3 regions of the Peribacillus sp. FSL K6-1552 genome follow, and region 1 is predicted to be linked to each of the others. Evidence: riboswitches for the same ligand, from Rfam matches in the RefSeq annotation. Region 1 holds a riboswitch; each other region holds the start of a gene.

Region 1 (10,461 bases):
GGGTTTGTAAAATGAGTATCGGAGATGTTTACTTCTTTTCTTAAAAACTCATTCAAATCTTCCATAAACAGTTTTTCACTACCAGACATATGTTCGGCAATTGCGATGGCTGCATCATTTCCGGAGTTGATGAGCATTCCTGCAATTAATTTGGAAAGCTCTATTTTCTCCCCAGGTTCAATAAATACCGAAGAGCCGTCTGCCTCAGCCGCTTTTTTGCTAACAGTCACTAGTTCATTCTTATCCCCGTGCTCAATAGCATATATAGCAGTAGCAACTTTCGTTAGACTGGCTGGATACATTTTTTTATTTGTGTTTTTTTCGTATAACACTTTCCCACTTTTCGCATCAATAATGATCCCAGCTTCACTAATGAGAGGTAAGTCTGATTCTGCACTTACAGTCGTAGAGGCGAAGGGGATTAAAGCCAAAATGAAGATAAAGAAAAACTTTTTCATATACCTCTCCTTTAATGATAGTAAATCCTATATAGTCATAATAAAATAAATCTGAATGTTTAGAGATGTTTTATTGAAATTGAAATAAAACAGTAATTCCCCTTTAATAATCATGGAAACATTTCGGATAAAAACCTTCTTTTACTTTCCTAAAATAACTTTATAAGGGTTCTGACCCTTTTAGTGGTATGCTCCATTTGAATGAAAAAAGAATCCCCATTTAAATAGATAGGGATTTTTTGTATACCATTGAATTAGGGTATCACCGACATTTCGCATATAAACTACGCTGATACATTTTAGGGAGAGGAATAAAAGTGAAAAAAGGTCAGAAGGTGATTTGAGGCATTGGTAGCTAGGATTACTGGAAGCTTCTCAAAAAGCTGAAAAGAATGCTAGAAAAAGAAAAGAAATAAGAAAAACAGAAGCCAAGGGGCTTCTGTTTTTCTTTATCTGACCTATATATATCGCTTTGTCTAAGCTTATGCACTTCTTATTTTATAGATTTGGAAAAGACCAACTACCATTGCTATCCGATTTATTTATATTTCCTTTTGCTTCGCTTCATGAAAAGCTGTTTTAACCTTATCCAACAGATCTTTATCCGAAATCAACCGGTAGCCTGTAAGCGCAAGAGCTTTTGCACCAGTGAGGATGGCTTTGTCTCCTTCTTGAGATTTAGCACAGTCGCGGAATTCATTCGTATGGGCAATCAAATCATCTGGTCCAATTTTTATATATGGATGGGCTGTCGGAACTATATGGCTTACGTTCCCCGCATCAGTCGAACCAAAACCGCTATCTTTTCTAGGAGCTACCGTTTCTCCTAATTGAGTCAGTTCTTCCTTTAACAGTTCATCAAGAACTGGATTTATGACAAAATCAAGCACTTCATTTTGGAAACGTTCGACTTTAACTGTGCTTCCTGTGGCAAGTGCAGCCCCTTCAGCAACATCACGTATTTTACGTGATACATCTTGGCATAGCTTCCATGTTGTTGCTCTAATGTAAAATCGGGCAGAAGCATATTCAGGAATGATGTTAGGTGCTTCTCCACCATTGGTTATTATTCCGTGGATTTTGACCTCAGATGGGAGTTGCTGACGTAAAGCACTAATGCCATTAAATAGCTGAATAACCCCGTCAAGAGCATTCACACCTTGTTCAGGCGCAGCAGCTGCATGTGCTGATTTTCCATAAAAATTAAAATCAAGTGGATCTACAGCCAAAAATGGACTTGTTACACCAGTTTGACCAGCTGGATGGATAATGATGGCTACATCTACCTCATCAAACAAACCGTGCTTCACAAAGCTTCCTTTTGCACTTCCATTTGGCCCTCCCTCTTCAGCAGGTGTTCCGAAAACAATCACCTCTCCGCCTGTTTCCTCTAGTACCTGAGATAGTGAAATTCCTGCTGCGGCACTAGTAGTGCCAATGATATTATGGCCGCAAGCATGTCCTAAACCTGGCAATGCATCATACTCAGCTAAAAAAGCAATTTTGGGGCCTTTCTTTGCTGAGGCTTTTTTGGCGATGAATCCTGTTTCATGCCCAGCTATATTACGGGTTACTTCAAACCCTGCATCTTGAAGTAATTTGGTCAACGTATCCGAAGCAAAGAACTCTTGATTCCCAATTTCGGGGTTTGCATGAATGGCTTGACTCGTTTCGATATATAATTCGGAATGAAGGTCGATGTGATTTTCAATGATCTGCTGATGCTGCTTCTGCACTAATTCTCTCGCCATATTCTTATCTCCCCTTTTTGGTTTAAAAAGCCGGACAGGCACCTTGAATCCATCCGGCATTCCTTCACTTTGTTCTATTCATCATTTTTCATTGGCTGGTTTTGTCCAAGCATCTTGGTAATTCACTAATTCATCTACAGAAACATATGCAGGAATGGTGTTTCCTTTAAACGTTTTTTCAATGAACGCTTCCACTTCTTTCGATTGATAAAGCTCCACTAATTTTTGTAGCTCAGGACGGTCGGCATTTCCCTTTTTAACCGCAATGATATTAATATATGGTTTCGCCGTTTTACTTTCATGGAATAATGCATCTTTTAAAGTAAGGCCTGCTTCAACTGCAAAATTATTATTAATGGCTGAAGCATCGGCATCATCCAATAGACGCGGCGTATTGCCGGCAGCAACAGGTTTGATTTTCAATTTTTTCGGATTTCCCTTAATAATATCTAATGATCCCGATCCATTAAATTCCTCTTTCAATGTAATCAAACCAGCTTCTTGAAGAAGCAGTAATGCACGTCCAAAGTTTGTTGCTTCATTCGGAACAGCTATCGTAGCGCCATCTGGAAGATCTTTGAGATCTTTGTGTTTTTTCGAATAAAGGCCCATAGGTGCAATAACAGTTGACCCGATGGCCTCTAATTTCAAATTTTGATCGTTAACAAATTCATCGAAGTAGGCAACTGTTTGGAATGAATTCGCATCAATTTCCCCTTCACTTAACGCAAGATTCGGTTGGATATAATCATTAAAAGTGACAAGTTCGATATTCAGCCCATCCTTTTTCGCTAAGTCAACAATATATTCCCATGTTCTCGTATCCCCGCTGCTGACACCGACTTTCACTGTTTTCACATCATCCGAACCGCCTGATGCACCCTCTTCGTTCCCGCATGCTGCAGCCACGATGGCCAATGCCAATACCATGATCGTTAATAAGATTTTCTTCATTTCTCCTACCTCCTGTTATTTTTATCTTCTTCTGATTTTTCTTGAAACAAAATTCCCGGTGGATTGCAATAATTGAACGATGATCACGAGCGCCGCTACTGTGACGACCATCGTCATCGTATCGAACCTTTGATAACCGTAAGCTAAGGCTAAATCTCCTACCCCACCTGCACCGACAGCACCTGCCATAGCAGTAGATCCAACAAGGCCAATTGTCGCAGTTGTAAATGTAAGAATTAACGAGCTAAGTCCCTCAGGAATCAAAAAGCGATAAATAATTTGCCAAGTCGTTGCTCCCATTGCCTGGGCTGCCTCTATAATTCCTTTGTCCACTTCCAGCAGGGAGTTCTCCACAAGCCGGGCAATATAAGGAGCCGCGTAAAAGATTAGCGGAACAATGGCCGCATTCGTTCCGATCGCACTGCCGACAATCATTCTCGTAAACGGAATAAGTGCTACAAGCAAGATGATGAAAGGAACCGACCGCAATATATTGATGACCGGGTTCAATACATTAAAGATCCATTTATTCTCCAGGATGTGACCCTTTCTTGTAATGACAAGTAAGATTCCTAGCGGAAGTCCAATCAGCCCGGAAAATATCAATGAGATGGCTACCATATAAAGTGTGTCACCGAAAGCTGTCGACAGCTGGCCTGCCGTTATTTCCATTCCCCAAAGCGTATTACCCATTTATCTGCACCTCCTGGACGAGAATCCCCTCGTCTTTAATATATTGATAAGCCTTGTCCACCTCATTTTTGTTCCCTGTCACTTCGATGATCAAATTCCCAAAAGGCGTTTCCTGAATTTCAGAAATATTGGCTGATAATACACTTAAATGAACATCAAATTTCTTCGAGATGGTTGAAAGTAAAGGATTGCCTGATGTAGTACCAATAAAGTTAATTTTCCAAATAATCGGAATATATGATCCGGTATTTTTCAGGAAACTTTGTGGGATCTCGTCGTGAATAACAGTTCGTACAAAGTTTTTTGCGATATCTGTTTGGGGCCTAGCAAAGACATCAAACACAGAACCTTGTTCAACCACGCGTCCGCCTTCCATGACCGCAACCTTATTGCAAATTTCCCTAATTACAGACATTTCATGAGTAATTAGCAATATGGTAATATTGTATTCTTTATTAATTTTTTTTAAGAGTTGCAATACAGCACTCGTTGTTTGAGGATCCAATGCTGACGTCGCTTCATCACACAAAAGAATCGATGGGTTGGTAGCCAACGCTCTAGCAATCCCTATTCGTTGCTTTTGACCGCCAGACAATTGTTCCGGATAACTCCTTGCTTTACTTGATAAGCCAACGAACTCTAACAACTCGCCTACCCGCTCTTTGATTTCTTTACTAGGAGTTCCCGATAAAACTAGCGGCATGGCAATATTATCAAAAACTGTCTTTGAGTTAAGTAAGTTAAAATGTTGAAAAATCATGCCAATTTTTTTCTTTTCTGCCCGTAATTCCTTCGGGTTCAATTTGGTTAAATCCTTCCCCCCAACAATAACCTGTCCATCTGAAGGGTGTTCGAGTAGATTGACTAACCGAATCAACGTACTTTTTCCGGCCCCGCTATAACCGACAACACCAAAAATATCGCCTTTTTCAACTGTCAAATTAATTCCTTTCAAAGCTTCAACAGTCTGTTTCTTTGTTTTATATACCTTTTTAACATTTTGAAATTCAATCATTCTGTCTCCCCCCATGCTGTTTATTTGTACGAATTCATTATCCTGAGAAGAGCTTTGCAAAGTTTCATAATGATAGGGTTAAATTTTCGAAACTCACGAGTAATTCCTCACAATTCACGAGTAAATGTGTGAAACTCACGAGTTATTCTGTCAAACTCACGAGTAATTGCTTATAATTCACGATTAGTGCGCGAAACCTACGAATAATTGCACCAATTCTCCAAATAACCATATACATTCTGAATAAACAAAAGAGGCCTCTTCCGTCATCAGACAGAAGAGGCCTCTTTTAGAAATAAAAAAGAGTAAACTCTTAATTTAATTATCTAAGAAAAGCTCCTTCTTATCTTTCAAACTTTCGTCCGTTGGAATTAGCACAGTATTTTTACAAAAGTAAAAACCCGCTGCCGAGGTATCATAGGGCCAAGTCCCTCCACATCTCTTGATAAGAAATAACGTATTTATTTAATTATGTTCTCCACTATATATTCAAATTTTCCTAATGTCAACTCTATTTTGAATAATCTAAAATATTTTTACAGTATAATTATTAATCGTTCATTTAACTATACCTTAAGACAGGTCAGATTTTGCCCTGCATACCATGTATACGGTCAACCTAGGCATAGACTCTATTACAAAAAAACGAAAACATTACGAAGTCAGTCAGGATCAGGACTTCCTTCCTCATAAGGAAAGCTCTGTACCTTGATAAAATAACGGCAAACTTTTGGCAAACTCACTATTCGGGTTGCTACTCACGGTCTGCCTTATCCATGCGGGGAGCTCCCTGCGACCTCCACTCTTACAATCTTTTGATTGGGGTTTACGTTTGTTTTTGAGTTTTTGACCTTTTTTTGATAGCAAACTTTCGGTACGTTTAGTATCAAAAAGAAAAAACAATAATATATAGTTCCATATATTTCGTGGTGAAAATGCGGTTATAAAATTTTTTGCATCTGTTTTAAATATGTGAGGACCCTTTGCCCTCATATCTGTAATAATAAAAGTTCATTTATTATTACAGGGAAGGAAGACTACACATGTTTTCTTCACCTTTAGCATCTTTATAAAAGCTCTTTCCTTAGAAGAGTTTATTTCTTTTAATTAAAAACAATCGATAGGGTTTGAATTCTATAGTATGTCTACTTTCTTATCAGCAAAAACAAATCGCTATTTAGAAGCTTCTAATTTTGTCGATATCTACTCAGAATTTGTAGATATTTCTCGGGAAATTGTTGAAATTTGAAAATGGTGATTCCGAATAGTTGGAACAAAGGAATTTCTACTTTAGATTTGATTGCCTTAGGTTTAAATAGTTATAACGCAAATTAACACCTGAATATCGTAAAGGAGACTAAAAAAAAGGTAATGAAACCTTTTTCTTATTGCAGTAATGTTTCGTAATGGGTTCTTTGTTGTTCAGTTTTAAGCTATGAGACATATCGTTTGTCAGTTAGATGTTCATTTCACGCGTAGCTGCGAGTTCATTGGTTAAAAATTAAGATCTCTTTTAATTGAATGGGAACATGGGTTAAATAAATTGTCATATATATCGGGTAAAAACTTCTAATTTTGTCGATATCTACTCAGAATTTGTAGATATTTCTCGGGAAATTGTTGAAATTTGAAAATGGTGATTCCAAATAGTTGGAACAAAGGAATTCCTGCTTTTGATTTGGGTGCCTTAGGTTTAAATAGTCATAACGTAAATTAACACCTGAATATCGTAAAGGAGACTAAAGAAAAGGTAATGAAACCTTTTTCTTATTGCAGTAATGTTTCGTAATGGGTTCTTTGTTGTTCAGTTTTAAGCTATGACATATCGTTTGTCAGTTAGATGTTCATTTCACGCGGAGCTGCGAGTTCATTGGTTAATAACATTAAGATCTCTTTTAATTGAATGGGAACATGGGTTAAATAAATTGTCATATGTATCGGGTATCGCTATTTCTGTTTCATTGGTTCCTTCTAATCTTTCTTTTTCTTGATACAAGGGTTCTTCTCTCTATCGTCTAGGGGATTGCCCGTATCGCGTAACGCTATAAGCGTTTCGATATCGGATTGAACGAAGATATGCCAATCGATATCTTTAAACAGCTCCTATCCATATCGCTCTAAGTTTTAAACATACTTTCAAACAGTGGATTTTGTATCTCCACTTCTTCTGACACTTCCTTGGAAGAGGATGCTCATTCATTCGGACGTATATCCTGTCGCATATCGGCTCCCTCTTTCTATTAAAGATGAAGGTTCTGTAGATTTATTTGCATGTTATATCGCCCAGCGATACGAAACACACAAAAGAACAGATCAGCCCCTTTCTTGAGGAACACTATTAAGGACATGGATCTTGCTGGAGCTGGGAAACTGTTGTTTTAAGCTGAGGCATATCGTTTGTCAGTGGACGTTCATTTCACGCGTAGCTGCGAGTTCATTGATTAAAACAATTTTAATCTCTTTTAATTGTTTGGGATTATGGATTGAATTGTCAAATGTATCAGGTATCGCTATCTCTGATCCATTAGTTTCTTCTAATCTATCTTTTTGTTGATACACAAGGTCTTTAGCTGTATCGTCTAGGGGCTTGCCCGTATCGCGTAACGCTATGAGCGCTTCGATGCCGGAGTGAATAAAGATAGCAATCACCATCTTATAAACTCATATCCGTTTCGTTCTAAGTTTTGACCATACTTTTGAACAGTGGGTGTTGCATCCCCACTTCTTCTGCCACTGCCTTAGAAGAGAATACTCGTTCATTCGGATGTATATCATGTTTGTATATCGAACCCAGCTTTTCTATTAAACCTAAAGGTTTTGAATTTATTTGCATGTTATATCGCCCAGCGATACGAAACATACAAAAAGGAGAGGGTCAACCCTTGTCTGGAGCAACTCTATTAAGGAGGACTCTTGTTTTTGAATGCAAGTTTTCAACCTCCTCAACTCCCTTTTTATCAAGCATGCCTTTTTTGCTTGCTTGTGTATTTTGTTTTAGATGCATATCGCTTAAACAAATCTCCAATGAATTTCAATTGAGCCTTCGTTTGCCTTTAGAACGTCAATACATTGGTATCGCCGAGCTCTTACATAGCAGGTACCAAATCCTGTAAAGTTGAAATACTCTTTCTTAATTCTGTGTTTCAGCTACGCGAATCATATAGCTTTATGATTTTATTAAAGTTTTGTGGATTGGTATCTCAATACTTTTATCCATCATTATATATTAAAAAAAGATTTATCAAATGTTTCTACATCAATAATTTGCTTCCAAGAATCATTACACAGTTGGGCAAAAAAACTTAACGGCCACCTTATTTTCTGAATATGGAGAAAAGCCCCCACCATTTTTCTGAACGATTTTGTATCGCTTCTTCTAAACGTTTATTAAACTCATTTTGGGAAGTCCATTCTTTTTTCTGTTCGACCCGCATATTTTGTATTTCTTTTTGTAAGAGTTCACTTTTTTGTTTTTCTTGTTGTAGCAATGTTTCGTAATGGTTATTTTGTTGTTCAGTTAATTGTTCAATTTTAGCATTAGTTCTTTGCGCTGAATTTCCAATACTAGAACTTATAACATGATGATCTTGCTGGAGCCGGGAAACCTTTGTTTTAAGCTCTGACATATCGTTTGTCAGTTGGACATTCATTTCACGTGTGGCTGCGAGTTCATTGACTAAAAACATTAAGACCTCTTTTAATTGATTGGGGTCCTGGGGTAAATTTTCTTCATATGTATCGGGTATCGCTACCTCTGTTTCATAGGATCCTTCTAATCTTTCTTTTTGTTGATATACAAGGTCTTTAGCTGTATCGTCTAGGGGCTTGTCCGTATCGCGTAGCGCTATAAGCGCTCCGATGTCAGATTGAACAAAGATACGTCGATCTCCATCTTTCAAAAACTCATATCCATTCCGCTCTAAGATTTGACCATACTTTCGAACAGTGGGAGTTGCAATCCCCACTTCTTCTGCCACTTCCTTGGAAGAGAAAGCTCGTTCGTTTTGTTGAATATCACGTCGCATATCGGACCTCTTTTCTATAACTAGTTGTATCTGTAGTCTACCTGACCTTAAATTTTCTGTCTAGATAAGTGTAGACTATCCAGAAATTGTTAGGGATACCGATAAGATTTCCTTTTCCTTTCTTCTACTTCCATATACGTTTAGATCATCTATTCGCTTACCTTCCTTCTCTTGTATAGCCTCTATCTAGCCTTATCCATTGTGGGTGTTACATCTGGTTGGGCCTAGCGCCTGGCCCTTGCCTTTAGCAAACTGTCCAGCCTTTATACTCAAGATTTCCCCCTTTTAATTGAAGCAGGTGTAGGAGTAAAGGAGATTCAGCAGCGTTAACCTGATGGGCCGGTGCCTTTTGTTGAAGAAATCTAGTATTCCGTACATATCTTCTAAAAAAGAGGACTTATCAACTTTTCTTAACTCTGCTCTTCTTATTTTATAAAATAGAAGGGGAGGAATGCTCTGCATTCCTCCCCTTCTATTCTTGCTATTGCTATTACTTTGGCTCCAATCCGATCAGGCGCAGGAAGTATTCCAGACCTTTTTTGCCAATTTTTTCTTTTGGCTGTTTATCGGCAGGCGCATCCGGTCCCTTCGTTAAGAAATTTTTCTCAACGAAGCGAATGTCTGTCTCGTTCACCTCTCCGTCTTGATTGATATCTTGCGGCACGATGGATGAATCCTTCGTACCATATGCATCAACGACACTCTGGATATCGAGGATATCAATCATTTTGTCGCCATTCACATCCCCTGCAAGACTTCTCTGACCAATTCTTAAAAATTGCCCACGTAGCTCACCTTTTGCATGATATCCAGGAATGAACTTCTTCATCACTTTCAGATGCCCCGGAATTTCGAAAACTGCTGTATATACTTGATCGGAAGCCGGAATACCATTGATCGTGAAAGATGCATTTTTATTAATTGTTCCTTTATACTTTTTACCGCTTCTGGAAAGAGCGTATACTTGTGCTCCTATTTTTGAATAATCCGCTTTTTTCAAATATTCCGTCCCCGAACCATATATATAAAATGCTTCCGGATTGATGGATCCTATCAACTGTGTATGTGTAGGAATTACTTTAAGATCTTCAGTGTTGTAAAAAGGAATAGCAGTGTCTGCTGTTTGTCCGGATTTCTTATAAGACCCCTTCTTTACCTCAAATCCAGGAATTTCATCGTAAACTTCATCATTCGATACTTTAAACGTTACATCGAGGAACGGCATGTCTCCATCCAGTCCTCTGAATGCATTTCCAGTAATGGAAGCACCGATTTTCAAACTATTATTGAATGTACCTTCCGTCACAACAGGTTTATCTAGTGATACCTGTAAGCCTTTTTCCTTTGCATATTGTTTGACTGCCTTGTTCAGCTTCACGTTCGAAAACTTGAAGAAGTCTTTGTAGTACTCTACATTAAATTCTCCCGAGACAAGCTGTTTCACATTATTAAGGCTGAGTGTCATCGTAAAGCTATCGTCGACTTTTAACTCTTTCTTGTTATAACTGGAAGTCGTATATTCCGTTCCTTCTTTCATGAAGTAATACTTTTGGTAACCAACTGCC
Region 2 (10,461 bases), 4.8 Mb from region 1:
TCCACATTCGAAATCCCCCTTTCACTTTTCTCTTGTTGTATACGATCAAAGATAGCTGAAAAATAATATATATAAATTATAACCATATTCATGATTTTCGACAAAAAGGAACTCTAACAAGTTCTACATTTTTATTATAAATAGCCAAGTCTATTTACATACGGTATATTAAAATAATACATAAAAACATCTACTTCGGAAAGGAAATGATTAAAAATGATTATTTATCCATTTAAAGGTAAAGAACCTGAAATCTCTGAAAGCGCTTATATTGCTGAAAATGCAGTCGTGACAGGTGATGTGAAAATCGGCGACGAAACGTCAATCTGGTTTAATACCGTTATACGTGGCGACGTAGCCCCTACTATAATCGGTAATAAAGTAAGTGTACAAGATAACAGCGTTCTTCACCAAAGTCCAAATAATCCATTAATTATCGAGGACGAAGTAACCATCGGCCATCAGGTTATTTTACATAGCTGTAAAGTTCGTAAAGGAGCTCTAATCGGCATGGGCTCGATTGTACTTGATGCAGCAGAAATCGGGGAAGGAGCTTTTATCGGTGCTGGAAGTCTTGTTCCCCAAGGCAAAGTCATACCACCAAACACATTGGCATTCGGCCGTCCAGCTAAAGTCGTACGCGAAATTAACGATGAAGATCGCAAGGATATGGAACGTATCGTCCGAGAATATGCTGAAAAAGGACAATACTATAAACATGCAGAACGCATTAAATAATTCATGTAAACTCACGAGTAAACTTGCATAATTCACGAGTAAACTTGCATAATTCACGAGTAAACACTAAAACTCACGAGTAAAACTACATAATTCACGAGTAAAACACTAAAACTCACGAGTAAAACTACATAATTCACGAGTAAAAAACTAAATGGCTGGTTTAAATAGGATTTCTTGAATTATTCCCTCTGTCGACAAATTTAATCCATTTCACAATTGAAAAAGGTGCCTCGCTAGTTGCGAGGCACCTTTTACTTTTATTTGATTACGCTTGTGCTTTTAAAATCTCAGCTTTATCTGTGCGTTCCCAAGGAAGATCAACATCTGTACGGCCAAAGTGTCCGTAAGCAGCTGTTTGTTTGTAGATTGGGCGACGAAGATCAAGCATTTTGATGATACCAGCTGGACGCAGGTCGAAGTTAGCGCGTACTAGATCAACTAGTACTTCTTCGCTTACTGTTCCTGTTCCGAATGTATCAATCGAGATTGATACAGGCTCTGCCACACCAATTGCGTATGCCAATTGTACTTCCGCTTTGTCAGCAAGGCCAGCAGCTACGATGTTTTTCGCAACGTAACGAGCAGCGTATGCCGCAGAACGGTCAACTTTTGTAGCATCTTTACCGGAGAATGCACCGCCACCGTGACGAGCGTATCCGCCGTACGTATCAACAATGATTTTACGTCCAGTAAGACCAGCATCCCCTTGAGGTCCGCCAATTACAAAACGGCCAGTTGGGTTAATGAAGTACTTAGTCCCAGCATCGATTAATTCAGCTGGTACAACTGCTTTAATCACATGTTCTTTTAAGTCAGCTTGAATTTGCTCAAGAGTTACTTCTGGATCATGTTGTGTTGAAATAACAATTGTGTCAACTCTTACAGGTTGATTATTTTCATCATACTCCACCGTTACCTGTGTTTTACCATCAGGACGTAAGTAAGCAAGCGTTTCTTCTTTACGAACTTGAGACAAGCGGAATGAAAGTTTATGAGCTAATGAAATCGGAAGTGGCATAAGCTCTTCTGTTTCATTGCAAGCAAAACCGAACATAAGCCCTTGGTCCCCTGCACCGATTGCATCGATTTCTTCATCTGACATAGTTCCTTCACGAGCTTCCAACGCTTTGTCTACGCCAGCTGCGATATCAGCAGATTGCTCATCAATAGAACTCAATACGGCACAAGTTTCAGCATCGAAACCGTATTTCGCACGTGTGTAACCAATTCCTGCAATCGTATCACGAACGATACGTGGAATATCCACATAAGCGGACGTTGTAATTTCACCAGCAACAAGTACAAGACCTGTTGTTACACTTGTTTCACACGCAACACGTGCATTTGCATCCTTAGCAAGGATAGCATCTAAAATGGAATCTGAAATCTGATCACAAATCTTGTCCGGATGGCCCTCTGTAACAGATTCAGAAGTAAATAGACGTTTCTTTGACATCATATTTCCTCCTTGGAAGTTAGTATGTTGTAGGCAAAAGCCTGATTTTTTACGGAACTCGTTTTCCCTTATTAGCTTCAACTATAGACACAGAATTACTAAAAAACACAAAAACCTTCCCTGGCAAATGAGGAAAGGTTTAAAATTCTGTCATCTATCCTTTCACTCTTATCGTTCAAGGGTTTTTTACCTTGCTCAGGTTAGCACCATCACCACTATTCCTTGAAGAACTATCGCTTTATTTTCGGCGATTGATCTTGGAGTCAAGTTCAATATGGCAGGTTGCTGGGTTTCAAAGGGCCTGTCCCTCCACCAACTCGGGATAAGAGAATCCGTACAATTTAAGATATTATCGTATTTGGTCGGATTCTGTCAATGCTTTTCGAAAAAGAACATTTTTCCCCATCACAGCTTTCACGAAAAAAAATGTGCTAATGCTCTGTCATTATTGGATTTTCGATGTAGAAAACAAACGAAAATGTAGAAAATTACCATAGATATAAGAACTTGAAAAAGCGGACTTCGAACCGCATAATAACTTTTTAGGATTTTGCCTTTTGATGTAATAGCAAGTTGTTCTATTCTTAATTTCTTCCTATTAAATAAAAGAATCAAACCTTTTTTATATTCCTGAAACGAGACCCATTCGATCAAGATTCTAATCTTGATAATGGGCTTTCTTCCTAATTACACCACCCAGTTCAGATTCCTCCATTCAAGTATATGCAGGAACCCGTACTCGGTTCATAACGCATTTTAAAAAATGATTAAGGAAACCATATAAAAAATATCACAAAAAAAAATAAATAGTATAGACTATTTAAGTGAATGTGTTATACTAATTGTAATATAAAAACTTAAAACAAAGGAAGGTACCTCATATATGAATTCTGTAGATGTTTCTAATGAGTTACACCAATTATTGGCAGGAAATAATGTGCAAACTCAACTTTCAGTTCCCCAATTGGTTGAAAAAGTATTAAGCAGAAACGAAGGCGTTTTGACATCAACTGGCGCAGTAAAAGCTGAAACAGGCAAATATACTGGCCGTTCACCTAAAGATAAATATATCGTAGACGAAGCTTCTGTGAAAGACAAAGTAGATTGGGGTTCCGTAAACCAACCAATCTCTGAAGAAGTATTCAATAAACTATATAATAAAGTAGTTGACTACCTAAAAGCAAAAGAAGAGATCTTTGTTTTCAAAGGTTTCGCCGGCGCGGACGAAACATCACGTCTTCCCATCCAAGTTGTAAATGAATATGCTTGGCATAATCTTTTCGCTCACACTTTGTTCATCCGTCCAAATGAAGAAGAACTAAGAGGTCACGAATCAGAATTCACGATTCTTTCTGCACCTAATTTCAAAGCAGATCCAGAAGTGGACGGAACTCAATCCGAAACATTCATCATCGTGTCATTTGAACGCCGTACTATCTTAATCGGTGGAACGGAATATGCAGGTGAAATGAAAAAATCGATCTTCTCAATCATGAACTACCTACTTCCAGAGGCTGGAATACTTCCAATGCATTGCTCTGCTAACGTAGGACGTGAAGGAGATGTCGCTTTATTCTTCGGACTGTCTGGTACTGGTAAAACAACTTTATCTGCAGACACTAATCGCAAACTGATTGGTGATGACGAGCACGGCTGGTCTTCTAACGGTGTATTCAACATCGAAGGCGGCTGCTATGCAAAAACAATTAACCTTTCACGTGAAAAAGAACCGCAAATTTTCGATGCCATCCGTTTCGGTGCCGTATTGGAAAACGTAGTTGTTGATCCGGAAACACGTGAAGCAAACTACGATGATAGTTCATTAACAGAAAACACTCGTGCTGCATACCAAATGCAAGCGATTGATAACATCGTGAACCCAAGTATCGCAGGACACCCAAATACAATCATTTTCTTAACTGCTGATGCTTCAGGCGTACTGCCTCCAATCAGCAAACTTTCTAAAGAACAAGCAATGTTCCATTTCCTAAGTGGGTACACAAGTAAATTGGCTGGTACTGAAAGAGGAGTAACTTCACCAGAAGCTACATTCTCAACATGCTTCGGTTCACCATTCTTACCTCTTCCTGCTACACGCTATGCTGAAATGCTTGGAGATAAAATTGACGAGCACAGCGCAAAAGTATACCTTGTCAACACTGGATGGACTGGCGGTGCATACGGAACTGGTAGCCGTATGAAACTTGCTTACACTCGTGCGATGGTACAAGCAGCACTTGAAGGCGAATTAGCAAACATCGAGACAATCAAAGACGATATCTTCGGTTTGGATATTCCACTTCATGTTCCTGGTGTTCCTGACGAAGTGCTTCAACCAATCAAGACTTGGGCAGATCCTGCTGCATATAAACAAACAGCAACAGCTCTTGCTGCTCAATTCCGTGCAAACTTTAAAAAATTCGGAAACGTTCCAAGTGAAATTGAAGAACTTGGCGGACCGACTGCTTAATCTTAATAAATAGAAAACAAAAGGACCAAGCGAAACTTGCTTGGTCCTTTCTTTATAAACTGACTAATCTAAACGATAAATCGACCATCACGATCTCACTCCTGTAAAAGCCACATTAACCTGAAGCGCCAGTATTTTTGAATTAAAAACAGCCAAGAGGCTGTCACCTATGTTCCAGCTGGTGTCTTATCCCCTTTGTTTCACAAAAGCCCAGACAAAGGTCTCCTGAGCCAAATCCTCTACATCCTGTTTGCCAATATAATAAACTAGAAAGTTCATCATACTTTTTTCATACGTATGATTCCACTCCCTCTTGGTCCGCCACCTATAAATAGGGAGAAGGTGGCGCCAGGCCAACCAATTCTGCTCTTCCCATGTCCCATAGGAAGTCATATTTACAGAACATATAATAATTATCCGATCCCTATTATTATTTCAAATGATTTTTTTAACATGTTGTACAACTCTAAAGGGTGCTGACTGAGTCAACACCCTTTAGATCCCTATCATATCCGGCCTTGCAGAATCGGTTGTTTATTAGATAATCATTTTTTTCCTTACTTCTTTCAAATGTTCTGTTTTATATTCGAATACATTGCCTAAGTTGGCAATTTGGATGTTATGTTTATTAGCATCAATGCAATTCCGAGTATCCAAAATCATTTTATGAGCCATCTTGTTCGATAGTTTGTCATAATCCATTTCTTTAAATTCATTATGATCGGTTAAGACAAGAATCAGGTCGGCATCTTTTACAGCGTCTTCGACAGAAACGACTGGCATTTTCCCAGATTGGACATGTGGGTCATGCAAGGATACTTCCACCTGATCCATGCTCATTAGGATATTTACAACATCAATGGCTGGGCTTTCACGGATATCATCTACATTTCCTTTGTAGGCAAGTCCAAAAACCGCTACCTTTGGTTTACGGATCCCCTCAAGTAACATCCTGACACAATTGACGATATAATACGGCATCGAAACGTTCGTGTCGCGGGCTAATTTGATGATTCTAGCTGTCTCAGGAGCTTTAGCGACAATGAAATAAGGATCGACCGCGAGACAATGTCCACCTACCCCTGGTCCTGGTTGATGAATATTTACACGTGGATGCTTATTTGCCATTGATATGACATCCAATACATTGATATCCAATTCGAAGCAAACTTTAGCCAACTCATTCGCAAGAGCAATATTCACATCACGGAAAGTATTTTCCATCAGCTTGGACATTTCAGCCGTTTTCGCATCCGTACGAATGATTTCCCCTTTAACGAAAGTTTCATAGACAAGACTTCCTTTGTAGGAGCAGGCTTCTGTGATGCCGCCGACGATTCGGTTATTATGCACCAATTCTTCTAGTATTCTCCCTGGCAAGACACGTTCCGGACAATGTACGAGAAAGATGTCTTGCCCGATCGTTAGCCCTGTCATCTCAATCAATGGCTTGATATGATCATCCATGCTCCTTGGTGCAATCGTCGATTCGATAATGATGACATTTCCCTTCTGAACAAAAGGAAGGATCCTTGAAGTTGCTTGCATAACATAGGTAAGATCACAGGATTGGTGTTGATCTTCATTGTTTGGAGTTGGGACCGCAATGATGAAGACATCCGCAGACTCCGGATTCAAGGTAGCACGAAATCTTTTAGCATCTAGCACTTCATTTAACACTTCGTCTAGTCCAGGTTCTTCAATATGGAGCTTTCCATTATTCAATTTAGTAATAACATCAGGATGGATATCCACGCCAACAACATCTACACCGTGTTTTGCGAACATTAAAGATGTTGGAAGTCCTATATAACCTAGTCCCATTGTACATAATTTCATAATAACCACTCCTCATCATATTTTCTTCTAGTATTCTAGTTTTTGTTAAGCTGATTGATAGATTTGGATGAAGATTTCTTTCTCTTGTTTCCAATTGTATTTAAGGCGGGCATTCAGACAGTTGCTGCTCATTTCCGCTCTTTTTTCTGGATGCTTTAATAAATAATTGACTCCGTCCGCAATAGAACGGGGATCATGGGAGTCGACACACACACCAATTTCCTCAGTCTCGACTACCTTTTGAATTTCTGGAAAGCTACAGGCGATGACGGGTACTCCGCTCATCATATATTCAAATAACTTATTGGAAGAAGCAGAATAATGATTAAAGCAGACATTATTCAATACCTGAAAACCTAAATATGCGTTTTTGGTATAATGAAGCAAATCGTCAACCGGTACCTTCGGGATAAATTTCACCCGATGTTCGAGACCCATTGACTCTACCTTTTTTATTAATTCAGGCTTGATCTTCCCATCTCCTATAAAAACTAGCGTTCCTGCTTCCATCATTGGCACAGCCTCAACCACTTTCTCTAGCCCTCTGCCTGTTTGAATGCCGCCTTGATATAACAATATCGGCTCGTCCTCTGGCAGCATGAGCAACTCGTGTAAATCCACGACTGTACTTTCCTCAGGCAATGTAGGGATTGGGTAGTTATGGACCACATTCGGATACAGACCGTATAAGTCTTCATTATATTTAGCACGAGTATGATTTTCGGCGATCATTTCGTCGACAAATTTTAATAGAAACTTCTCTTGTATCCCGTAAATCCGGCTATTATAACCGGTTCTGCTTGTTTGAACTTCATGAGAATCATATACGAGCTTTTTACGTCTTAGAAATTTACTGCTGATTGCTCCCTGCATTAACGTATTCAAATCATTCGAATGGTAAAAGTCATACCTCTTTTTCCGGCCGTAATGAACCATTTGAAAAAAAATATAGCTTCTTGTCAAAAGTATTGGTAGTTTTGTTTTCGTAACAATTGTGGCGATTATTGCAAGAAGCGCCATAACACCGACTAATACGACAGTACTGATCCAGCCCGTTATCAGGTTCATGTTCAACAAGGTATTCCAAACCAATAAAGTGAGAACAGTCAATTCAAACATCTTATTTTTTGTTTTTTTTACGATACTAAGTACTCTATTAAGTCTTTCCCAGCGATTATTCACTCGAATGACATTAAATCCATTTTTATGTTTCTCTTTTTTTGGTAATTCTTCATTTTTCCAGTTATGAATCGCAATTAAGTCGACTTCATAACCTGCTTCGGTAAGAGCAGTGCATTCCCTTAGAACCCGTGCATCGTTGGTAAAATGATTCCACACAAACATACATACCGTCTTCGCCATTTTTACCTCCACTTTTCCAGATATCCGTCAGCTAGATGCTTCCATCACGTTAATGAGCCCTTGAATATTTTTTGACCATAGAAAATTTTGTTCCGCATATCGATGGCCATTTTCACCAAGCTCTTCGCGAAGAGCTTTCTCAGAGGCCATTGTTAGAATATGTTGACTGATTTCATCAACCTTTCTACTATCTGCCACCATCCCGCATTGCGCTTCTGAAATCATTTGTCTGGCACGCCCGGCGACATCACCGACAATCGGTTTCCCTACGCACATATAGTCAATGATTTTTCCAGGCAGCACCTTGTCAAAGACATCCTTCTCAACTAAGCTTACATACGCAATATGGGATGAGGATACTTCATTAAGAGTCACCCTCCTGTTCATCGCTTTGATGACCCTTATATTGGTCAACCCTTTAGAGGAAATCTCGTCTTGGACTTCGGACATTCGATAACCATATCCAATAATCGTAAACTCAATTTGTTTATGTTCTTTCAGTTTTTCAGCCACTTCTATTAACTTTTTAATATCTTGGGCAAGTCCGATATTACCCGTATAAACGACTTTAATCCTATTTTCCGAAATGGGTGGAAGCCTTTTTTTCAAGTTCAGTTCGTCTGCAGTAAGCGAGTTTGGAATGAATTGGATATCATCATTTTTGACTCCTTTTGAAAGGATATAATCCCTAAATCCAGGACTATTGATGATAATTTGATTAGAGTGCTGATATATTTTTCTTTCAAGGAAAAAAGCCATTTTCAAGATCCACTTATTCGTGAATACGCCTACTCCCTGCAGTGATTCGGGCCATAAGTCTCTTACATCGGTTATTAGCTTTGCCTTCATCTTTTTCTTGGCAATCAATGCCGCAAATATCGGGAAAATAGGTGGTGTCGTGACAAACACATAGTCATATTTTTTTTCCAGTCGAATGATTGTGTAAATGAAAAGCCACATCGCTTCCAAATAATGAAGCAAGCGTCTCCCCATATTGCTTGTATACCGCTTCACTTTATCTGGTTGAATCCTGATGATATCTTTCTCCTCAATATCGACTTCATCCCAAAAATGGGCATCTTGATATAAACTTTGGTGAGGATAACTCGGCTTCAAAGTGATGACTGTTACCTCATAGCCGCTTCGCTTCAAATTGAGATATACATTTTTCATCCTGTTTCCTGCACTCCCAATTTCAGGATAAAAGTTTTGTACAATCATCAGGACACTTTTCATATGAGCCTATCACCTCTATTCTTAAAATGTTCATCGTCCTGCTTTTTATTGTAAATGGGCGATATTAAGTGGGGGTTAAAGAAATATAAAGTCCTTATTAACTTTGTAAATATTCTGTTAATTGTTGTGTCAAAAAATTTTTTCTTAAGAACAACTCGTTATAATAGGGAGGAAATAAAGAAAGCGAGGAAATCATAATGCCTAAAAATCGTTTAAGGGTCATGACTGTGTTTGGGACAAGACCAGAGGCCATTAAAATGGCACCTGTCGTATTGGAGTTGAAAAAGCATCAAGAATCTATTGAAAGCATTGTAGTGGTCACCGCCCAGCATCGGGATATGCTTGATCAAGTCCTGCAATGTTTCCAAATAAGACCAGACTACGATTTGAATATGATGAAAGAAAGACAAACATTAGAAGAGATCACAACTCGCGGGATTGGGGAACTGAGCGCTCTTATGAAAGAACTACAACCAGATATCGTGCTCGTTCATGGAGATACAACGACGACTTTCATCGCCAGCTTAGCCGCTTTTTATAATAAAATTCAAATTGGTCATGTTGAGGCTGGTCTTCGGACTGGTAATAAGTATTCTCCGTATCCTGAAGAAATGAATAGACAGCTGACAGGCGTCTTAGCTGATTTGCATTTTGCCCCGACAAATCAAGCAGCAGAAAATCTCATTTTAGAAAACAAAAAGAGTGATTCTATCTATATTACCGGCAATACAGCCATCGATGCTTTGAAAACAACGGTTCGAAAAGACTATGAGCATCCAATTCTATCTGGTTTGAATGGAGATCGTATGCTATTGATGACAGCGCACAGACGAGAAAATATCGGAAAACCAATGGAAGAAATATTCCGTTCCGTCAAACGGCTGCTTGAAGATCACATGCATATCCAAGTCGTTTTCCCACTTCATAAAAACCCAGTAGTCCGCGAAATTGCTTATCGGATTTTTGGTGAAACGGAAAGACTTCACTTAATAGAGCCGCTTGAGGTGCTTGATTTTCATAATTTTGCGGCGCACGCCCATCTAATACTGACAGATTCCGGAGGGGTGCAAGAAGAAGCTCCTTCACTTGGCGTTCCTGTCCTTGTGTTACGCGATACGACAGAACGGCCAGAAGGAATTGAGGCTGGTACCCTTTTATTGGCAGGAATTGAGGAAGAACGAATTTATCAATTAGCCACAGACTTACTTACAAATGAAGAAACCTATAAAAAAATGGCGACAGCTTCTAACCCATATGGAGATGGATTTGCCTCGAAGCGAATAGTCGAAATACTTTTAGAGAAATTGAGTGCTGATAACAATAAGATGATAAATCGGCCAACCCTCTCATCCTAATT
Region 3 (10,461 bases), 3.2 Mb from region 1:
CGTCTCCCATCCATTTGGAAGCGTCATGCGGAGTATTCTTGTAGCTATTTATGAGCTAAAAGCAGATGAAGTTTTTGTTATACCTCATCATGACTGTGGAATGGCATCAGTTGATGCTGATTCTGTAGTTGAAAAGATGATTGATCGTGATATTCCGAAAAGTACCATTGATACACTTGGAGCTGCGGGAATAGATATCCGTAGTTGGCTTCGCGGATTTGATGATGTATATGAAAGTGTTAAAAAAAGCGTGGAAGTAATCAAAGGCCATCCTTTAATTCCAAAGAATATTCCTGTACATGGACTGATTATTTCGCCGGATACAGGTAAATTAGAACTTGTTGTTGACGGTTATGCGGTAGAAGAAAACCAATAAAAACAATTGGTTCGTTGAAAAAACTGTCGGAATTATTTCCGACAGTTTTTTTAAGTTTGAGAAATTCTATTTATTTTTATCAGTTTTTTTGTTAAAATCGCCAAGTGTAGTTTGTCACAGATACAAACGGGTGGGTGAGGGATAAATTTAATAAGGATACAACATGAATAAAAAAAACTTGGAAGCGTTTTTTCATTTTTCCAAATATGAAACGAATGGAAAACGTGAAATCCTCGCCGGAGTTGTCGGCTATTTTACGATAGTGTATATTCTCGTCGTGAATTCTCTGATTTTATCAGAGGCGGGCATACCGATTAATGGTGCAGTAATTGCGACAATTCTTTTATCAGCTTTAAGCTGTATCATGATAGGACTTTGGGCAAATGTTCCAATCCTTATCGTTCCAGGCATGGGTGTCAATGCCCTTTTTGCATACACAATGGTTCAAGGAATGGGTCTGTCTTGGCAATCGGCACTTGGTGCTGTTTTTATCTCGGGGTTTATTTTTGTAGTCATCGCTTTTACAAAATACTCGAAATTAATTAGTGATTCAATCCCAAGTTCGATAAAAGATGCCATCTCTGTGGGTCTAGGTTTATTTTTGATGCTAATCGGTCTCGAAAAGGGCGGGATTATAACAGGCGGTTCGTCGTCAATTGTTGCCCTCGGAGATTTAGGTGATCCAGCTGTGCTTTCAACGGTGCTGACATTTTTACTGGCCATCACGTTATTTATCAAGAATGTTCCAGGTAATTTTATGATTACCATCATAGCAGGTAGTCTTATTGCTTATTGGTTTGGTACAGTTCAAATCTCGGATATCCAATTTTCAGGTTTAGACACAGCCTCTTACAGTGATCTCTTCTTTTCATTATCGTTCATTGAGGCAGGCAGAATTGAATTCTGGATAAGCGTCTTTGCTATGACAATGGTTCTTGTCTTTGAAAATATTGGTCTTGTACACGGACATGTACAAAGTATCAACCGTCCTGAAGCATATAAAAAGTCACTGCAAGCTACAAGTGTTTCCGTTCTTCTTTCAGGTATCTTCGGTTCTAGTCCTACGGTTGCAACTGTCGAAACAGCAGCTGGAATCGCATCAGGAGGCAGAACTGGTTTGACATCAGTAGTGACAGGTCTGTTATTCATTCTTTCCCTATTATTTATACCGGTAATTAAAGTGATCCCAGACAGTGCCATTGCTCCAATATTAATTATTATTGGCATTCTGATGCTAGAAAATATTAAAAAGCTAGATTTTAGTGATTTTACCGAAAGTATACCGGCAATCTTAATTATCACAATCATTCCATTTACTTACAGTATTGCAGATGGAATGGCTTTTGGTTTCATCCTTTACCCGTTCTTGAAACTGGTAACTGGAAAAGCAAAAGAGGTCTCAACTCCGATGTATGTGAGTGCGGGATTGTTTATCGTCTATTTTATTATCGGAATGATTGGTTGACATTTTGGAAGAGCGGTTGGAATAAGAAACTTCTTATTCTAGCCGCTCTTTATTGCATATAGTAACTAAAATGGAGTGGACTATAATGTTGCTTACAATTTGTGCCTTTAATAGGTGAGATGAAAAAAACTCCTGAAGGAAATTTCGATTTATTGTAAATTTCGCAATGACACATCTGTTCTGAAAATGCTATGATAAAAGATATTAAAATAATGATATATAAAAGCAGCAAATTGAGGAAGTGACAGGATGATTATTGAAGGTTTAAAAAGCCATGGATCAGGCAATGATTTTTTAATCATTGATGAATTAACAACAACCTTGACGTTTACTGAAGAAGAGCGCAAAAATTTAGCCCAGACTCTTTGTAATAGGGAAAAGCTCGGAGCGGATGGTATTTTATTTGTAATGAAAAGTGAACATGCAGATGCAAGAATGCGTGTCTTTAATGCGGATGGGTCGGAAGCATCAATGTGTGGTAATGGACTTCGTTGTGTGGCTCGTTATGCAAATGACGTTCTAGGGCTTGATAAAATGATTGTGGAGACGATGAAAGCAAATTTACTCGTTGAAAAAACGGAAGATATCTATATAGGGATTCCAACTTTCAAGGTGGAAATTTCCCCAGTCAGTTTTAATGTAAAGGACCTTCCGCTTGTCGTTGAAAAGGAGCAATTGCAAAATGAACTATTGCCGGAGCTACATGATTCCCTTTTATTTTCGGCATTGGCAGTTCCTAATCCACATTTAATCACTTTGGTCGATAGTGATGTGCTGCAAAGTGAATTGCAGGCAGAACTTTCAATGAAGGTCAATCAGCCGAATGAGCTGTTCCCTGATGGTGTCAATGTCAGTTTTGTGAAAGAGCTGGAGCCAGGTAGTATTTATGTACGGACATTTGAACGAGGCGTAGGATTCACAAATGCCTGCGGAACAGCGATGTCGGCTTCTAGTCTGATTACATGTTCTGTTGGACTAAACTCATTAGAAAGTGAAATTTCCGTTTATAATAATGGCGGGAAAGTTAAATGTGTTGTGCATTATGATAAAGAAAGCAAAAAATATTCGATTGATTTAATCGGGAACGCAACCTATGAATATAAGGCGTTGATTGAAATTGACTTAAATCAGCCGGAAAAATTTGAACTACTTGAAAAACATGACTATGACGCGGAAACAAGTCTGTATGCTACGTTGCAGGCAGAAGTACAAAGCTATTTAAAAACTACGCTATAAAGTGCGAGACCAACTATGAGTTGGTCTTTTTTTGTTTGAGAAAGGACAAAACCTCAAGAAAAGCAGGGCCATTATTGACATGTCTGTAATCCTTAAAGGCACACCCCATTCTTTTAATTCTATTTGGTACGGTTTCAATCGTAAAGTCTTTGAGCTGAAGTCTTTCGCCCACTTCTTCCCAATATAATGGTGTAGCAACACCAGCAAACGGATTACCGCGCGGGGAATAAGGGACAATAATGGTTTTCCCTTCACTATGCTGTACAAAGTCAAGGTAGAGTCGATTTTGCCGATTTTTCTTCAATCGTTCCATTGTAAAATCATCTGGGTAAGAGCTTATTAAGTAATCACCGAGAAAATCGGTGAACATACGTGTTTCTTGATAGGAAAAGATGTCTTCCGGTAGTGGAATATGAATTTGCAGCCCTTTGTTTCCGGAAGTTTTTACAAATGCTTTGATATTTAAAGAATCCATTACCTTCTTTATTTCAAGTGCAGCTTTAATTGCTAAAGAAAAAAATTCAATCGAGGGTGGGTCTAAATCCAGGACGAGTTCATCAGGTATTACTTTTCCCGCTTTCTGAAATGGAGTATGAAACTCTAGGGCAAGTTGGTTGCCAAACCACAGCAATGTTTCAATATCATTACACAACATATACTCAATATCCTCATCCCAGAACGTTTTAATAGATGCAGGCGCATAATCTGGTTTGTTTTTTTGGAAAAATTTTTCATTGTCCATAGATCCATGAGGATAACGAATCGTTGTTAGCAGTTTATCCTTTAAAAAGGGTAAGAAAAATGCAGAAACCTCTCGTAAATATTGAAGGTATTCAACTTTTATCACCTGTTTGTCATCGATTATCCAAAGTGGTTTATCCCGGGAAGATATTTTTATTGAATCTGGAAATGTAAATTGGCTGATTACGAATTTTTCCCAAGTACATTCATTGGGGGATGTCTGTAAAAGCCATTGTGAAAACTGAGGTTCACGTAATTCATTTTCCTCGTATACATGTAAAAATTGAACTTCAATACAAATGGACGGATGTATATAAAAGAATTGTTCGTCTTCTTCTGAAGCATTTTGTTTTATCAGTTCGTGTAAGATACTTTTATCGTGAGCGCTAAGCCCATTTTTGACACTACCAATTTTCGTGATTTCATTACCTTTATATACTGCGAGGGAAACATATCCGTTTTCTTTATTCAAAGCTGTGATGAAGCAGGAAACAGCCCTCCAATTTTTCACTTTGATCCAGGAAGTGGAACGTTTTCCTTCTTGCCAAGTACTTTGAATTTCCTTGGCGACGATCCCTTCTCCATCTAAGAGGATGACTTTATTTATTGCCTTATCTAAATCGACATAACTCTCAATCAATTGAATTAAAGCCTTATCATTTGGATTAGGAGGCATAGGCAATTCAAGTATTTCTCCAAGGTTTTTAATCATTTTCCTTCGTTCTGACATTGAATTAGTGGTAAGGTCATTTCCGTTGATCCTAAGCAGATCAAACACGATAAACCGGCATGGAGTAAAATTAGCTTTTTCAGAAATCAGGGATTGTTTCCGCAGGCGGCCACGCCATTGTACCTCAAAAAAGTCTGCTTTTGCTTCATTTGTGAGCCAGACTAATTCACCATCTAACTGCAGTGGTAGAAAACTTTTAAGATCTAGGTCATTAATAAATGTACTGATTTCTGGGAAAAGGGAAGATAATTCCTTCCCATTTCGACTCGTAATTTTTACCGTATGGGCATCTATTGTTAAAATGGCACGAAAACCGTCATATTTGACTTCATAACGCCAATCCGTGGATTTCGGGGCTTCGGGGTAATATGTTGGCAGCATCGGTTTCATTTTATTTGTACCTCCGCAATAAGTGATTGACATTATTTTTGCCAAAATAATGAGGTGTTAGAGTTGGCAAATGTTTTTTCGAATTATTTTAGACAAGAGGGAATAATAAGTCTGTACTTCTATTTATAAAAAGTTATGAGGTGACGAATATGCATACCATTTGGAAGGGAAGCATTTCTTTCGGTTTGGTGAACATTCCGATAAAACTTCATGCCGCAACGGAAGATAAGGACATATCCTTGCGAACGCTGCATAAGGAATGCCACTCACCAATTAAATACGAAAAAGTTTGTCCGGTCTGCCAGAAGGAAGTAGGCAAGGAAGACATTGTTCGTGCTTTTGAATATACAAAAGGAAAGTTTGTTGTATTAGAAGACAGTGAGCTAGAAGAACTTAAAAAACAAAATGAAGAAAAATCAGTGGAAATCATGGATTTTGTTAAAATTGAAGAAATAGATCCGATATATTTTAACCGAAGTTATTTTATGTCTCCAAATGATGGTGGCATAAAAGCCTATTCCCTATTGCGGCAAGCACTCAAGGAATCGAATAAGGTTGGGTTAGCAAAAATCATCATCCGTTCAAAGGAACAAATGGCAGTTATAAGGGTTGTAGATAACACCTTGTTGATGGAAACGATTCATTATCCAGATGAAGTACGCTCCGCAGCAGATGTTCCGAATATCCCTGCAAATGAAACAATTGTAAAAAAAGAAATTGATACGGCAATTTTGTTAATAGATCAATTGACGACGACTTTTGATCCGACAAAATACAATGATGATTATCGAACGGCGTTACTTGAGCTGATTGAATCAAAGAAAACAGGACAGACGACGATTACAGCCAAAACAAAAGAAACAGTGTCCAACAATGTTACCGATTTAATGGAAGCTTTACAAGCATCCATTGATCGAACGAAACCTGATAAACTGGAAGGGAAAAAAACGACGACCCGGAAAAAAGCGGCACCGAAAAAAAAGAAACAAGCGTAAAAAAAGAAGCTGAGTGGAAGACGAACCAATGTCTCTCAGCTTCTTTTTTTTTTATCAGAAGGGAAACAAAGTGAATGCAGTGGTTAAAGAGGTACACATAGCTGAACAATTTAAACGGAATACATATTAATTAAGTTTGTGTTTTGTAAAGATAATTGGGTTGCCCGTGGAGATATTTGTAGGACTAATCTATGCGGTAGAGGAAGAATGTGAATTAAAACCCTTGGTTTTTTAGTAAGAAAAACGGAATGGTTCTTTTTGACAGAGAAGAAGCTGTGAATTTAAAAAGAAAAGGTAGTGTTTTAGGCTGATGTGTTTTAAAGGAGTGATTCTGAGCAGAGCAAAATATTATTTTGAAGATGATAGTGTCATTCAGTAAGGCGATATATGGCTGATCTTTATTGTAGGGATTGAGTAGTGGATTTGAAGAAGGCAAAAAAATTCGCTCCCTGAAGAGCGACAATGAGGAAATTAATCGTGAAATCAACATATAGGCGACCGATTTTGTTTTTCGACTATATATTGTGTTCATATTCTACCATATTTAATTCTGAAATAGCAACCAAATTACCGAAACTATAGTACGATTTTTCTGAAAATCAGTAATTTTCCACCATTACTCCCGGAAGTAGAAGTTTTTATCTTCTCCGAAATAGTAAAGTAATTAAAATAGATGCAGAATAAAATGAATTTTTAGTATAATGTATTCATATAAGGATGATATAAAGTAAATAGGATTGGAAGATGTTAATTGGAAAATGGAAAAATCGTGTCCCTTCAAGCCGGAAAGCCTAAACAGGAAATGTTTTCGAATGTTAAGATTTTATCAGCTATGGATAAAAAAACTTTGGATAATGTGACCGTAACAAAATCAGGAATAGTTGGAGACGGAGTAGGTAATCTAAAGTTCCATGGAGGCCCTGACCGTGCATTGTGCATTTATCCTTTTGAGCATTACTCATTTTGGAATGAAAAATTCTCTAAACAGCTTGATATCCCTGCTTTTGGTGAGAATTTAACAGTAGCTGGGATGATGGAAACTCAAACGTATATCGGTGATATCTATCAAATAGGTGGGACAATTGTTCAGATCACCCAAGGACGAATTCCTTGCTCGACTATTTCTCACTTTAACCAAGAACCTAAGTTTTTGACATCAGTGATGAAAACAAGTTTTACTGGTTATTTTGCAAAGGTCATTCAAGAAGGAGTTATTAAAAAACAAGATGAAATTGTTTTATTAGATCGACTTCAAGAAAACATCTCAGTATATTATGCAACTGAAGTGATCCTGCATAATCGAGACGGACAGGATGGAGCTCATGCTTTACTTTCTGTAGATTCGTTAGCGGAGGACTGGAAACAAAGGATATTAAAGAGAGTTTAAACTTTGAAGGATGTTTGATCTTAGTAGAAAAGAAAAAAATGACTATCAAACTATTGAAATTGACAGATTATTAATGTAAATTAAATATAAACAAATTTTGAAATGTTAAGAAAACTTTATAAATGGATCTTATCGAGAGAGGTGGAGGGACTGGCCCGAGGAAACCTCAGCAACCAGCTTAGGCAAAGGTGCTAAATCCAGCAAGCAGAGCTTGATAGATGAGGAGAATGTTTCAAAAAACCTTCTTCTTTGAGAAGGTTTTTTTTCTTTTCTCTCATACTCATAGAAAACGACAAAAACAGAATTGTTTTTGAGAGAGGGTGTACATATGGATTTTCGTAAAGAATTGAAAGAAAGAATGCTGGTTGGAGAAGGAGCAATGGGAACATTATTATACTCATATGGAATCGATCAATGTTATGAGGAATTAAACTGCACTAATCCTGATCAAATTGAATCCATTCATCGTGCCTATTTAGAAGCAGGTGCTGATATTCTACAATCGAATACTTACGGAGCTAACTTTAATAAATTGAAACGGCATGGTCTTGAAGATGAAGTAAGCCGAATTAACCGTCAGGGGGTTATCCTTGCTAAAAAAGCTGCAAAAGGCAATGCATTTGTATTTGGTACTATAGGGGCGCAGCGAAGTATCCGTAAATCGGATTTAAGCATGGAAGAAATTAAGCGAGGTTTTCGTGAGCAGCTATATAGTCTGCTTATAGAAAATCCTGATGGGATTCTCCTTGAAACATTTTATGATCTGGAAGAACTTGAAACCGTGTTGCAAATTGCTAAAAAAGAAACGGAATTGCCAATTATTGCAAATGTATCGATGCATGAATTAGGTAATCTTCAAAATGGGATCCATTTAAATGAAGCATTTCAAAAACTCGAGCAATTGGGTGCTGATGTTGTTGGTGTGAATTGCCGTCTAGGTCCACATCATATGATTCGCGCCTTGGAAGAAGTGACTTTGCCAAAGCATGCGGCTATCGCTATCTATCCAAATGCCAGCCTACCGGATTACGTGGATGGAAGACTAGTTTATAAAGCAGTGCCTGAATATTTTGGCTCAAGTGCCCTTGAGCTTCGTGAGCAGGGTGCCACGATAATCGGTGGGTGTTGTGGAACAACACCACTTCATATTCAATCTGTGAAAAATGCGATTGGGAGTTTAGTTCCAGTAGAAGAAAAAATGACGAAAGCCCGTGAAATCGAAATAATTGAAGTGAATCATAGAGAACTGGAACTACCCCTGCATGAGCAGGCCAAAACTGAAAGAACGATTCTTGTTGAACTTGATCCGCCGAAAAAATTAGGAATTGAAGGTTTTATGGCTGGTGCGGAGGCATTAAAAAATGCGGGTGTTGATTCGATTACATTAGCTGATAATTCACTTGCTTCGCCGAGGATATCTAATGAGGCGCTGGCCAATTTGTTGAAAAACCAATTAGATGTAAATCCAATGGTGCATATTACGTGCCGTGATAGGAACTTAATTGGCCTTCAGTCACATTTAATGGGGCTTCAAACGGTGGGGTTGAACGAGATTCTGATTATCACTGGTGATCCTTCAAAAATAGGGGACTTCCCAGGTGCAACTTCAGTCTATGATTTATCGTCATTTGACTTAATTAGTATGGTAAAACAATTTAATGAAGGTCTTTCCTATTCCGGTCAAAGTCTTGGTCAACGGGCAAATTTTAAAATTGCGGCTGCCTTTAACCCAAATGTGAAATATTTGAATAAGGCCGTTCAGCGGATGGAAAAGAAGATTGCTTGCGGTGCTCAGTCCTTTTTGACCCAACCGATTTATTCAGTTGATCAGATTGAAGAGGTTTATGAGGCGACAAAACATTTAGATACTCCAATTTTCGTCGGAATCATGCCGTTAACGAGCACACGAAATGCGGAATTTATCCATAACGAAATACCGGGTATTAAATTACCTGATAATGTAAGGCGAGCTATGGCTTTAGCTGGGGATGACCCAATAAAGTCAAGAATGGAAGGTGTGAATATCGCCAGAGAACTGGTGGACGCCGCAAGAGAAAAATTCAAGGGGATTTATTTAATTACACCATTCCTTCGCTATGAAATGACTGCGGAACTTACAAAATATATTAGAGAAGTCGATAGTAAACATACATCAGAGGTGGCAGTACATGAATAAAAAAGCGATTCAAGAACAGTTACAGTCTAAGATTCTCCTTCTTGATGGAGCAATGGGAACCATGCTTCAAGCTGAGAATTTAACAGCAGAGGATTTTGGGGGAGAACAATTCGAGGGGTGTAATGAATATTTATCACTGACTCAACCTGAAATCATCCAAACCATCCATGAAAAATACTTAGCAGCAGGTGCCGATATTATTGAGACAAATACCTTCGGAGCCACGAGCATCGTTCTTGAGGAATACCAAATAAGTACGATTGCTTATAAGCTTAATAAAATTTCAGCTGAACTTGCCGTGAAAGCTTGTGAAAAATATTCAAATGATAAATGGCCAAGATATGTTGCTGGTTCAATGGGACCAACAACAAAAACACTTTCTGTTACAGGAGGAACCACATTTGATATTTTAACCGATTCTTATGAAGAACAGGCACTCGGTCTATTAGACGGTGGTGTGGACCTGTTGTTAGTAGAAACCTGTCAGGATATGCTTAATGTTAAGGCTGCCTTTTCTGGAATAAAAGCGGCCTTTGCTAAAACAGGGAAAGAAGTGCCTGTCATCATTTCAGGTACAATCGAACCGATGGGTACGACCCTAGCCGGTCAGTCCATTGAAGCGTTCTATTTATCAGTTGAACATATGAAGCCTGTGGCTGTTGGTTTGAACTGTGCGACAGGACCAGAGTTCATGATAGACCATATTCGGACACTTGCAGATATATCAAACAGCGCCATTAGCTGTTATCCGAATGCAGGCCTACCTGATGAAGAAGGTCATTATCATGAATCCCCGACTTCCCTTGCAGAGAAAATGAAGCAATTTGCAGAAAAAGGCTGGGTCAATATCATTGGGGGCTGCTGTGGAACAACACCAGAACATATTAAAGAGCTTTCTAAGGTTCTAGAAGGCGTACAGCCCCGTGAAATGAAGGAATCAGCACATGGCCATGCCGTATCAGGAA

What was found. Region 1 has a riboswitch for S-adenosylmethionine ahead of NST21_RS01750 (methionine ABC transporter ATP-binding protein). Riboswitches for the same ligand answer to the same signal wherever they lie in the genome.
Region 2: linked by a shared signal. The riboswitch ahead of metK (methionine adenosyltransferase) and the one ahead of NST21_RS01750 (methionine ABC transporter ATP-binding protein) in region 1 are both predicted to bind S-adenosylmethionine.
Region 3: linked by a shared signal. The riboswitch ahead of NST21_RS16795 (bifunctional homocysteine S-methyltransferase/methylenetetrahydrofolate reductase) and the one ahead of NST21_RS01750 (methionine ABC transporter ATP-binding protein) in region 1 are both predicted to bind S-adenosylmethionine.

What each region holds. Positions count from the first base shown of each region.
Region 1 covers NZ_JBBOST010000001.1:341,822-352,282, reverse strand. Annotated here, with positions in the region: gene NST21_RS01770 (D-alanyl-D-alanine carboxypeptidase family protein) at 1-458, opposite strand, end outside; gene NST21_RS01765 (M20 family metallopeptidase) at 1,001-2,209, opposite strand; gene NST21_RS01760 (MetQ/NlpA family ABC transporter substrate-binding protein) at 2,291-3,163, opposite strand; gene NST21_RS01755 (methionine ABC transporter permease) at 3,185-3,835, opposite strand; gene NST21_RS01750 (methionine ABC transporter ATP-binding protein) at 3,849-4,871, opposite strand; SAM riboswitch class I at 5,212-5,323, opposite strand; gene NST21_RS01745 (hypothetical protein) at 7,272-7,523, opposite strand; gene NST21_RS01740 (hypothetical protein) at 8,186-8,896, opposite strand; gene NST21_RS01735 (S8 family serine peptidase) at 9,387-10,461, opposite strand, start outside.
Region 2 covers NZ_JBBOST010000001.1:5,133,149-5,143,609, forward strand. Annotated here, with positions in the region: gene NST21_RS24540 (alpha/beta hydrolase) at 1-7, opposite strand, end outside; gene NST21_RS24545 (gamma carbonic anhydrase) at 220-738, shown strand; gene metK (methionine adenosyltransferase) at 1,007-2,200, opposite strand; SAM riboswitch class I at 2,363-2,526, opposite strand; gene pckA (phosphoenolpyruvate carboxykinase (ATP)) at 3,081-4,667, shown strand; gene NST21_RS24560 (nucleotide sugar dehydrogenase) at 5,205-6,506, opposite strand; gene NST21_RS24565 (glycosyltransferase) at 6,552-7,868, opposite strand; gene NST21_RS24570 (glycosyltransferase family 4 protein) at 7,896-9,104, opposite strand; gene wecB (non-hydrolyzing UDP-N-acetylglucosamine 2-epimerase) at 9,302-10,459, shown strand.
Region 3 covers NZ_JBBOST010000001.1:3,514,531-3,524,991, reverse strand. Annotated here, with positions in the region: gene NST21_RS16825 (beta-class carbonic anhydrase) at 1-376, shown strand, start outside; gene NST21_RS16820 (NCS2 family permease) at 540-1,841, shown strand; gene dapF (diaminopimelate epimerase) at 2,091-3,077, shown strand; gene NST21_RS16810 (DNA ligase D) at 3,091-4,938, opposite strand; gene ku (non-homologous end joining protein Ku) at 5,088-5,933, shown strand; gene NST21_RS16800 (MOSC domain-containing protein) at 6,685-7,320, shown strand; SAM riboswitch class I at 7,447-7,545, shown strand; gene NST21_RS16795 (bifunctional homocysteine S-methyltransferase/methylenetetrahydrofolate reductase) at 7,649-9,496, shown strand; gene metH (methionine synthase) at 9,489-10,461, shown strand, end outside.